3 linked regions of the Lacrimispora indolis DSM 755 genome follow. The protein of the gene in region 1 interacts with the protein of each later gene in a pairwise test. Links are inferred from orthologs where the notes say so. Each region holds a gene or a part of one and is shown in the gene's direction. Other genes may lie near its edges. The genes, in order: K401_RS0124315, K401_RS0108560 and sfsA.

Region 1 (2,989 bases):
GCGGAGGGAGTATATTGAAGCCATCCGCAATAGTTTACGGGGAAATTTAAACAATATTTCCATTGAGGAGAAAGACGGTACCATAACGGATCTGGGTAAAAAATATGGAAAAGTCGGCGAAGAATGATATCAGGATATTCGTAAAAGAGCAGCGTATGGCTTTGGAGACAACAGCCGAGTGCGTTTGGAATGATTCCATCTGCCGGCAGCTTTTAAGCATTGATGATATCCTCAGGGCTTTTTGTGTTTACTGCTATGTATCCTTTCGCCGGGAAGCGGGGACCTGGAGGTTCATGGAGAGTTTATTAAAGCAGGGAAAATGCGTAGCTGTGCCAAAGGTCGTTGGAAGAGACCTGGAATTTTATTCCATTTCCGGAAAAACCGATCTGGAGGAAGGCGTCATGGGAATTATGGAACCAAAGTCATCCTGTTTAAGAGTTCATGACCCGCAAGCTCCTGTTATTGTTCCCGGAATTGCTTTTGACAGGTACGGAAACCGGATCGGTTATGGAGGCGGATATTATGACCGTTTTTTTGAGAGGGAACCAGATCATCCCCGCATTGCCATAGCCTACGGCTTTCAGATCTTTGACCATATTCCGACGGAACCTCATGACAAACGTGTGGACCGGATTATCACTCCTTAAGGATTAAGGAAATATCCTGCCCAAAGTTCATGGACAATAATAAGGAAACACCCTGCGGGTATACCTTTATGCCCAAAGTTCATGGACAATAATAAGGAAAGGATTGGAGGAGGCTTTTATGACGATTACTGAGATGGGAAAGACAGCAAAAGAAACAGCCGGAATCATAGGGATTCTTGGTTCGGCAAAAAAGAATGAAGGCTTAAAGGCAGCGGCGGCTGCTCTGCTGGAAGGAGAAGTTGAAATCCTCACCGCAAATCAGGAGGACGTCATTAAGGCAGCTGCTTCCGGGATGAGCGCCGGACTGATTGACCGTCTGGAACTGACTCCTGCGAGAGTAGAAGCCATGGCTGACGGACTTTTGTCCGTGGCCGCACTGGATGACCCGGTGGGAGAGGTGCTTTCCATGAAAGTACGCCCCAATGGCCTTACCATCGGCCAGAAGCGGGTTCCTTTGGGCGTTGTAGGCATTATATACGAGGCCAGGCCTAATGTGACCGCTGATGCCTTTGGACTATGCTTTAAAGCGGGAAATGCCGTGATCTTAAAGGGCGGAAGTGATGCCCTGGAATCCAATAAGGCCATTGTAAAATGGCTTCGGACCGGCCTTAGGAATGCAGGTCTTCCGGAAGATGCCATACAGCTCATTACTGACACAGACAGGGAAGTGACAAAGGAATTCATGCGGCTCAGGGAATATGTGGATGTGCTGATTCCAAGAGGAGGCGCAGGATTAATAAAAACCGTTGTGGATAACAGCACTATTCCGGTCATTGAAACAGGAACCGGGAATTGTCACATTTTTGTCGACAAATCTGCTGATTTTGATATGGCCCTGGATATTATTTTCAACGCAAAAACACAGAGGATCGGCGTGTGCAATGCCTGTGAGTCCCTTGTCATTCACAGAGACATAGCGCCTCAGTTTTTGCCTTTATTGAAAGAAAGGCTTTCTTTAAAATCCGTTGAGATCCGAGGAGATGAGGAGGCCTGTGCCATGGCAGAAGGCTTTGTACCGGCAACAGAAGACGATTGGGGCCGTGAATACTTAGACTATATCCTGTCCTTAAAGATTGTTGGTTCTGCGGAAGAGGCTATTTCTCACATTAACCGCTATAACACCAAACATTCTGAATCCATCATTACGTCAGACTATAGTAATGCCCAGAAGTTTTTAAATGAAATTGATGCGGCAGCCGTTTATGTCAATGCATCCACCCGATTTACTGACGGATTTGAATTTGGCTTTGGTGCGGAAATCGGCATCAGTACTCAAAAGCTCCATGCTAGAGGCCCCATGGGTCTTAAGGAACTGACAACAACCAAATATATCATATATGGTGACGGTCAGGTACGTCCATAGCCTGCATGTTTGCCCTTATAACATAGAGAAGCATTTCACGGAGATTGCTGTCTCTAAATAAAAATGGCTGTAAGAAAGAAATTTCTTGCAGCCGTTTTTATTGCTTTAACCCTTCTATGGAGTGTTTTTTGAAAATCAGCTTTTGACGTAGGTCAACTGATATTTAGGTGAGTTAAGTGTTAATTCTGTATAATCCATGATCTGATTATTGGTCAGATATGTGGTGTTGGCAACTCTCAAAATGGGAGTGTCCAAAGATATCCCAAACATTTCAGCGATATTTTTTGAAGGATGAATGGGGGTTACGGTATGGTCGCTGTATGCAATTTTCATTCCCTTCACCTGTTCAAAATACTGATATTTGGACTGCTGCAGCACCTGCATGGAGATATCGGGATATAAGCGGCTGGACATATAGGTTGTTTCAAACTGAAATATTTCATCATTTGCATACCGGATTCTTTCAATGAAATAAATGGGTTCTCCTGTTTCGATCTTTAAGATGGAAGCGATATTGGAAGGCGCTTTCTGGATCATAAAGGTGGGAACATCTGTCCGGACGGAAATTCCCTGTTCATGCATCACCTCTGAAAATCCCTGAATGGAGCTGGGGTTTAATGTAACGGAAGGGTGGCACACAAATGTTCCCACTCCGGCAACTCTAGTGAGCAGTCCCTTTGCTACCAGATTATCTGTTGCTTTTCGAACGGTCACCCTTGATACATGATAGGTGTTGGAAAGCTCCAGCTCTGTGGGAATCAGATCATCTTTTTTATAATAACCTAAATTTATTTTTTGAAGCAGGTCATTTTCAATCTGTTTATATTGGGCAATTCTTTTCTCTGCCATAATCATCACCTCATTTTCTTATCAAACCAGTTCTTTAATTGTATTATACTTTGAAGCAAATGACAATACATTTTTAAATCATTATGAGAAGTGCTAATCATATGATTGGATATTTCAGCAACTCTATGAC
Region 2 (2,999 bases), 3.2 Mb from region 1 along the record:
TCCAAAAAATTGCAAGGGGGTAAGGGCGAATGAAAGAGAAAATCATAAAATGGCTTTTGATTTTACTTGGAGCGGCGTTTCTGGGCATCATGCTTGTACTGCCTCTTGCCACTGTTCTGGTATATGCATTGCGTCAAGGCTTTGAGGTTTTCTTCCAGGCCGTCACAGATGACTATACGGTGAAAGCATTAAAGCTGACCCTGTTTACGACTGTCATTTCTGTTGCTGTGAATACACTGTTTGGTGTCTTTGCTGCCTGGGCTATTTCTAAATTTCAGTTCCGGGGAAAGCAGGCGCTGACTACGCTGATCGATATCCCATTCTCTATTTCCCCTATCATCGCAGGATTGGTGTTCATTCTGGTATTCGGGCGAATCGGCTGGGCATATCCTCTGCTGGAGGCATGGGATATTAAAATTGTATTTGCCGTACCTGGAATAGTATTAGCAACAATTTTTGTTACCTTCCCCTTTGTTTCCCGTGAGCTGATTCCCTTGATGCAGGCACAGGGCAGCGACGAGGAAGAAGCCGCTGCCCTGATGGGTGCCAAGGGGCTGAGAATCTTTCGCAAGGTTACCTTTCCCCATATTAAGTGGGGGCTTTTATACGGCATCATACTCTGCACAGCACGGGCTCTGGGCGAGTTTGGGGCGGTGTCGGTGGTATCCGGTCACCTGCGGGGTAAGACAAACACATTGCCGCTGCACGTGGAAATTCTGTTTAATGAATTTAAACTGACTGCGGCTTTTGCCGTTTCCTCCATTTTGGTGTTGATTGCGATATTGATCCTGATTCTGCGCAATATTGTAGAGTACCGTGTCAAACGGGAAGAGAGGTAGAGCCTATGTATGTACAGCTAAAAAATATCAATAAAAAGTTCGGTTCTTATCAGGCAGCGGAAAACATCAGTTTTTCCATTGAAAAAGGAAAGCTGATTGGGCTGCTGGGGCCCTCAGGGAGCGGGAAAACAACTATTTTACGTATGATTGCAGGACTGGAGGCACCGGACAGCGGTGATATCTTTATTGATGGTCAGTGTGTTAACGATCTTCCTGCCAGCAAACGCGGTATCGGTTTTGTATTTCAAAACTACGCCCTTTTTCGTTATATGACGGTTTTTGATAACATTGCATTTGGTCTGGAGGTACAGAAAAAGGATAAGGCATATACCAAACAGAGAGTAAACGAACTCATCGAACTCATCGGTCTGAAAGGACTGGAAAACCGCCGGCCTCACCAGCTTTCAGGCGGGCAGAAGCAGCGTGTGGCTTTTGCCAGGGCGCTTGCACCGAAACCTCATGTGCTGCTGCTTGACGAGCCCTTTGCCGCTATTGATGCCAAGGTGCGCAAAGAATTGCGTACATGGCTGAGAGAGACGATAAACAAGGTTGGAATTACCAGTATCTTTGTTACCCACGATCAGGAGGAAGCAGTTGAGGTGGCGGATGAAATCATCATCACCAATACAGGCCATATTGAACAAATCGGGTCACCGGTGGAGATTTATAAAAATCCGGCTACGCCTTTTGCTGCGAGATTTATTGGTGAATCCATTATTGTAGAGGATTACAGCCGGCTCAGCGGTTTTGAATTTGAAAAAGGCTATGAAAAGGCTGTTCTTCGTCCTGAGTTCATAAGGGTCACAAGAAAGGACAAAGAGGTTTATCCACACGCTTCTCAACGTGCAATCGTAGAAGACAGCTTTTTTCGCGGCAATATGTTAGAGCTGAGATTGAATGTGGGTGGGATAAAGCTTGTTGCATACAGGTCCTTAGAAGATGAATTTCTCGCTGTGGGGGAAGAAGTCAGTGTGCTGATTTACCGTCTGTATCTTTACAATGACACACAGGTGCGCCTGGCGGAAAACAGGTCTTTTCAGCCCAGTGATATATTTACCATCTGACAGTTCAGCATTTATAACGCTGTTTATTTATGAATTCTGTTTTTGTCATGGCTGCATCGGTGATATGTGTCTTTTCTGTTATCAGCTCATTTTGGAGGCGATAAGATGAACCTTCTTTTAAAGTCAGGCACCCTGTACCGGATGGACAATAAGGCTTCCGGTCCGGCATTGGCCAACATTCACAACCATATGTTCGGTTTGGAAAAGCAAATCATTGCAGGAGAAAAGCAGTTCCTTACCCAAATCCGGACGGAGATACCAACAGGAGAGCGAATCCTTGGTGTCTGCTCCAGGCAATACCTGCTGAAAAATTCTGACGGCGAGATTCTGTTATCCGGTGTTCCCAAATATGCGGACGAAAACGACCCCTCCATTGTTGGGCAGTTCAGCTATAGGATGCCACGGGTAAATTCCGCTGAACTCGTGTTTCAGGACCGGAGCGGACTTCTCCGAATGATCAACAGCCAAAACTACCGTTTGACCGACCCTTCCGGCAGAGTGATTCTCACTCTCCTGCGCAGGGGTATCTTTTCCGGTGGCTGGAATCTTGACGCAGCAGAGGAGCTTCGTCCCGAGTTTTTGTGTGCCATCTTTATATTTTGCCGGTATATGGAGCAGGAGAACGAATTACCTATTGTATAACTGCAGGGACAGCAGCACCTTTAGAAGGACAATGGCAATTGCCCCATAAATTAACCTTGGAATGTCTATTTCAGAAAAAGTTTCCATTTATAATAACTCTATATATGGTTGAATAAGTGGATATGAAGAATAGGGAGAAAGTGCGTTTCCAGGACCTGGGACCGCGCTTTATTCGTATTAGTATGAGATAGAAAAACTAAGGCAAGAAGACCTGGAGCTTCATAAGAAACCCGGACTATTAAAGAGAGCTTATTGAAGAGACCTGTTATAAGACTCTTAAATAAGCTCAAGCTGCTATTCGGTTATGAGCAAGTAGCGAAGCGGATTGCGAATATCCGCTTGACTACATTGAATTATATTATAATGTCGGGCAGATTCATTCTGCTCCCGGATATATAACCCCGGCTCCATTCAAAGAATAAAATTCATAAAATCCGCTTAACTTTGTGTCTGC
Region 3 (3,154 bases), 3.8 Mb from region 1 along the record:
GGCGCTCTAAGTTGCTGGATATTAAAATATCCATGGACGGAGAACTGGTGAGAATAAAGTCCCGGTTCCTGTCATAAGTCCCGGTCTGGAAGAAATCATAAAGAACCTTATTTTCATTGGAGGCACAGATAAGGGTCTTAATGGGAACCCCCATCTGCTTTGCCAAATAGGCGGCCAGAATGTTTCCAAAGTTTCCAGTAGGCACGGTAACATTGATCTCTTCTCTGTCAGAAATCTCTTCACAGGCAAGGAGCTTTGCATAGGCATAGACATAATACACCACCTGGGGAACCAGCCTGCCGATGTTAATGGAGTTAGCGGAAGACAGCTGAAAGCCCTTTTCATCCAGTTTGCGGGCAAACTCCTTATCTCCGAATATCCTTTTGACACCTGTCTGAGCGTCATCAAAATTTCCATGAATGGCGGCCACATGGGTATTTTCCCCTTTCTGGGTTACCATCTGAAGTTCCTGAACACGGCTCACTCCATCCTTTGGATAGAACACGATGATTTCCGTCCCTTCCACATCGGCAAAACCAGCCATAGCGGCCTTTCCTGTGTCACCGGAGGTAGCGGTAAGGATCACGATTTTATTTTTCACCTGATTCTTTTTTGCAGCAGCAGTCATCAGGTGAGGGAGAATGGAAAGGGCCATATCTTTAAATGCAATGGTGCTTCCATGATATAATTCCAGATAATAGGCTCCGTCAGCCTTGGCAAGAGGCGCAATCTCCTCTGTATCGAATTTGCTGTCATAAGCCCGTTCAATACAGCTCTTTAACTCCTCTTCTGTGTAATCCGTAAGGTACAGCTTCATAACCTCATAGGCTGTCTCCTGATATGTCATTTCCGACAGCTCCTTCATGGATTTGTCAAGCTTTGGGATAAAACACGGCATGAACAGGCCGCCGTCTTCCGCCAGCCCTTTTAAGATTGCCTGGGAAGCTGTCAGGCCGGCCTCTTTGCCCCTGGTACTTTGATAGGATATTTCCATGGTATGTTATTCCTTTCCTGCTCTCTCATAATATCAATGGATCAAAAACCTTGCCAGCATTGTAGCACACTTTCTTTAAGGGCGCAAGAAAAAAGGGCAAAAAGTTTCCATCTAACGGACGAATGTATTCACACCAGAGACACAAGGGTTCCATTTTTATTCTCTATATGGTAAGATACAACCATGGATACAGAAAGGAGACAGCTTCATTGAGATACGAACACATGCTGACAGGGATCTTTATAAGCCGGCCTAACCGTTTTATTGCCCACGTCCTGATTTCAAAAGAGGGGTATGGAGAAGCGGAAGTGATCTGTCATGTTAAAAATACAGGGCGCTGCCGGGAGTTACTCATCCCCGGCGTTAAGGTGCTGGTGCAGTTTCATCCAGAGGCCGCGGCCCTTGGAAGAAGGACAGAATACTCTTTGATCGGCGTATGGAAGGAACGGGAAAGGGGCGGGCCGCTCCTCATCAATATGGATTCCCAGGCCCCCAATCAGGCAGCGTACGAGTGGCTGCAATCCTCCCGGGAAAATTCTCCCCTGCCTTTTCACCAGGCGGAGGATACGCTTTCCCTTTTCCGTCCGGTCATAAAGGACATCAGACGGGAAGTTACCTACGACCAGTCACGGTTCGATCTGGCTTTTCAGGCAGTTCTGCCTGGAAAACGGGAAACCCATGGGCAGAAAATCCCTGCATTCATGGAGGTTAAGGGTGTCACCCTGGAAGAAAAAGGCCTTGCCATGTTTCCTGATGCGCCGACGGTGCGGGGAGTAAAACACATGGAGGAGCTTATTAATGCCCACAGGGAAGGATATGAAGCTTATATCCTGTTTGTCATCCAGATGAAAGAGATGGAGGCATTTACGCCAAATAAAAAAACGCATCCGGAATTTGCGGAAGCGTTAAAAAGGGCGAAGGAGGCAGGCGTCCATATTTTAGCATATGACTGTGTTGTTACGGAGGATTCCCTCTCCCTGGACATGCCGATCCCGGTCTATCTGACGTGATATGTGAGGAAGGTTTCAACGGACTTGTTGTGGTAACCGTTGGAAACCGCTGTTACGGAGTATATAGACCCTAGCTGAATAGAGGAAAATAAACGCAGCGTCACGCTGCGTTCATTAGACATCCATATTAGAATTTTGATTCGGTTAAAAAAACAGGAGCATCGCTTTTGACATGGAATCATGATTATTTAATTAAAATTTCCGACCTCCGCCTCCCATAGTGCGTCCGGAGGAAGTATGGGTAGTACTCCTGCCGCCGGAGGAAAAACCGCCTCCGCCCCGGCCTGTATTCCCCTGATTCCGGGGAATGATCATATAGGTCACGGTTTTGTTCACCAGATGGTCGAACTGGTCCGAATACCGGAACTGACAGTTTGCACGATAGGCCATCAGTGAGTTCTTAGCCCCGCCTCTCTCCTTTTTCATGGAATACCGGCTGGTTACTCCCCCGCAGGCTGAAGCCGCCGCAATAAGCCCGATAAGGGCTGCTAAAGCTGCCTCATACCACCGGATGCTGCGGTAAACACTTATTTTTCCTGTCTCTTTATCATAATTATACTGTCCTCCTGGAATTCCGGCCTTATAATATTTGGTCACACCATCCAGAAAGCTCCCGGCACAGGCTCCGTAATTCTGATTGCTTATCTCGTCATAAGCGGAATCCAGAATGGAATTCCAGCGCTTATCCGTTAAAAAGCGGTTCATCTTTCCTACCGGAAGGATGTAAAGCTCCCGGTTATCCATGTCAATCAGGAACAATACCCCGCTGTAATCCTTCCCAACTCCATAGGCTCCTCTTATGTAGAAATCCTCCGCATATTGTCCGGCCGACTTTCCACCTGCCTGGTCTGTGGTTGTAATCACCACATCCATATTCATATCTTTTCTCATCGCCTGGATCTGAGTTTCAAATGTTTCTATTTCTTCCTGGGAAAATAGTCCGGCATCATCATATACCCGTTTTTCACTTAAAGCACCTCCCGGACTCTGGCTTTCGGCAAAAGCTTTCATGCCGCCGGAAAGAACGATCAGAAACAGAAGAACCATAAACAGTAAAACGGTTACCCGGCTTATCCCAAGGAACAGTCCCTTTGTTTTCGTCATATCAGATACCCCACAATCAACATGGCAAGAAATACGGGCAGGAATA

Evidence for each region.
Region 2: the proteins of K401_RS0124315 (region 1) and K401_RS0108560 interact in binary tests that used the Escherichia coli proteins (3 or more experiments, as listed by UniProt). The link is inferred for Lacrimispora indolis DSM 755 from one-to-one orthologs.
Region 3: the proteins of K401_RS0124315 (region 1) and sfsA interact in binary tests that used the Escherichia coli proteins (3 or more experiments, as listed by UniProt). The link is inferred for Lacrimispora indolis DSM 755 from one-to-one orthologs.

What each region holds. Positions count from the first base shown.
Region 1 is NZ_AZUI01000001.1:4,992,879-4,995,867, forward strand. Bases 59-2,887 are described here. They hold K401_RS0124315 (glutamate-5-semialdehyde dehydrogenase), read left to right. Parts: upstream 59-765; coding sequence 766-2,010; downstream 2,011-2,887. Other genes in these bases: K401_RS0124305 (DUF896 domain-containing protein), read left to right, coding at 59-127; K401_RS0124310 (5-formyltetrahydrofolate cyclo-ligase), read left to right, coding at 105-647; K401_RS0124320 (GntR family transcriptional regulator), read right to left, coding at 2,146-2,859. Also shown: more of K401_RS0124305, read left to right, coding at 1-58. UniProt on the Escherichia coli protein: Catalyzes the NADPH-dependent reduction of L-glutamate 5-phosphate into L-glutamate 5-semialdehyde and phosphate. The product spontaneously undergoes cyclization to form 1-pyrroline-5-carboxylate.
Region 2 is NZ_AZUI01000001.1:1,792,985-1,795,983, reverse strand. Bases 35-2,873 are described here. They hold K401_RS0108560 (ABC transporter ATP-binding protein), read left to right. Parts: upstream 35-844; coding sequence 845-1,903; downstream 1,904-2,873. Other genes in these bases: K401_RS0108555 (hypothetical protein), read left to right, coding at 2,009-2,545; cysW (sulfate ABC transporter permease subunit CysW), read left to right, coding at 35-839. Outside these bases: sulfate ABC transporter permease subunit CysT, read left to right, coding at 1-23; more of cysW, read left to right, coding at 30-34. UniProt on the Escherichia coli protein: Part of the ABC transporter complex CysAWTP involved in sulfate/thiosulfate import. Responsible for energy coupling to the transport system.
Region 3 is NZ_AZUI01000001.1:1,170,539-1,173,692, forward strand. What follows is about bases 110-3,103. They hold sfsA (DNA/RNA nuclease SfsA), read left to right. Parts: upstream 110-1,203; coding sequence 1,204-2,004; downstream 2,005-3,103. Other genes in these bases: thrC (threonine synthase), read right to left, coding at 110-994; K401_RS0105670 (TPM domain-containing protein), read right to left, coding at 2,197-3,103. In the rest of the region: more of thrC, read right to left, coding at 1-109; more of K401_RS0105670, read right to left, coding at 3,104-3,108; K401_RS0105675 (TFIIB-type zinc ribbon-containing protein), read right to left, coding at 3,105-3,154. UniProt on the Escherichia coli protein: Binds to DNA non-specifically. Could be a regulatory factor involved in maltose metabolism.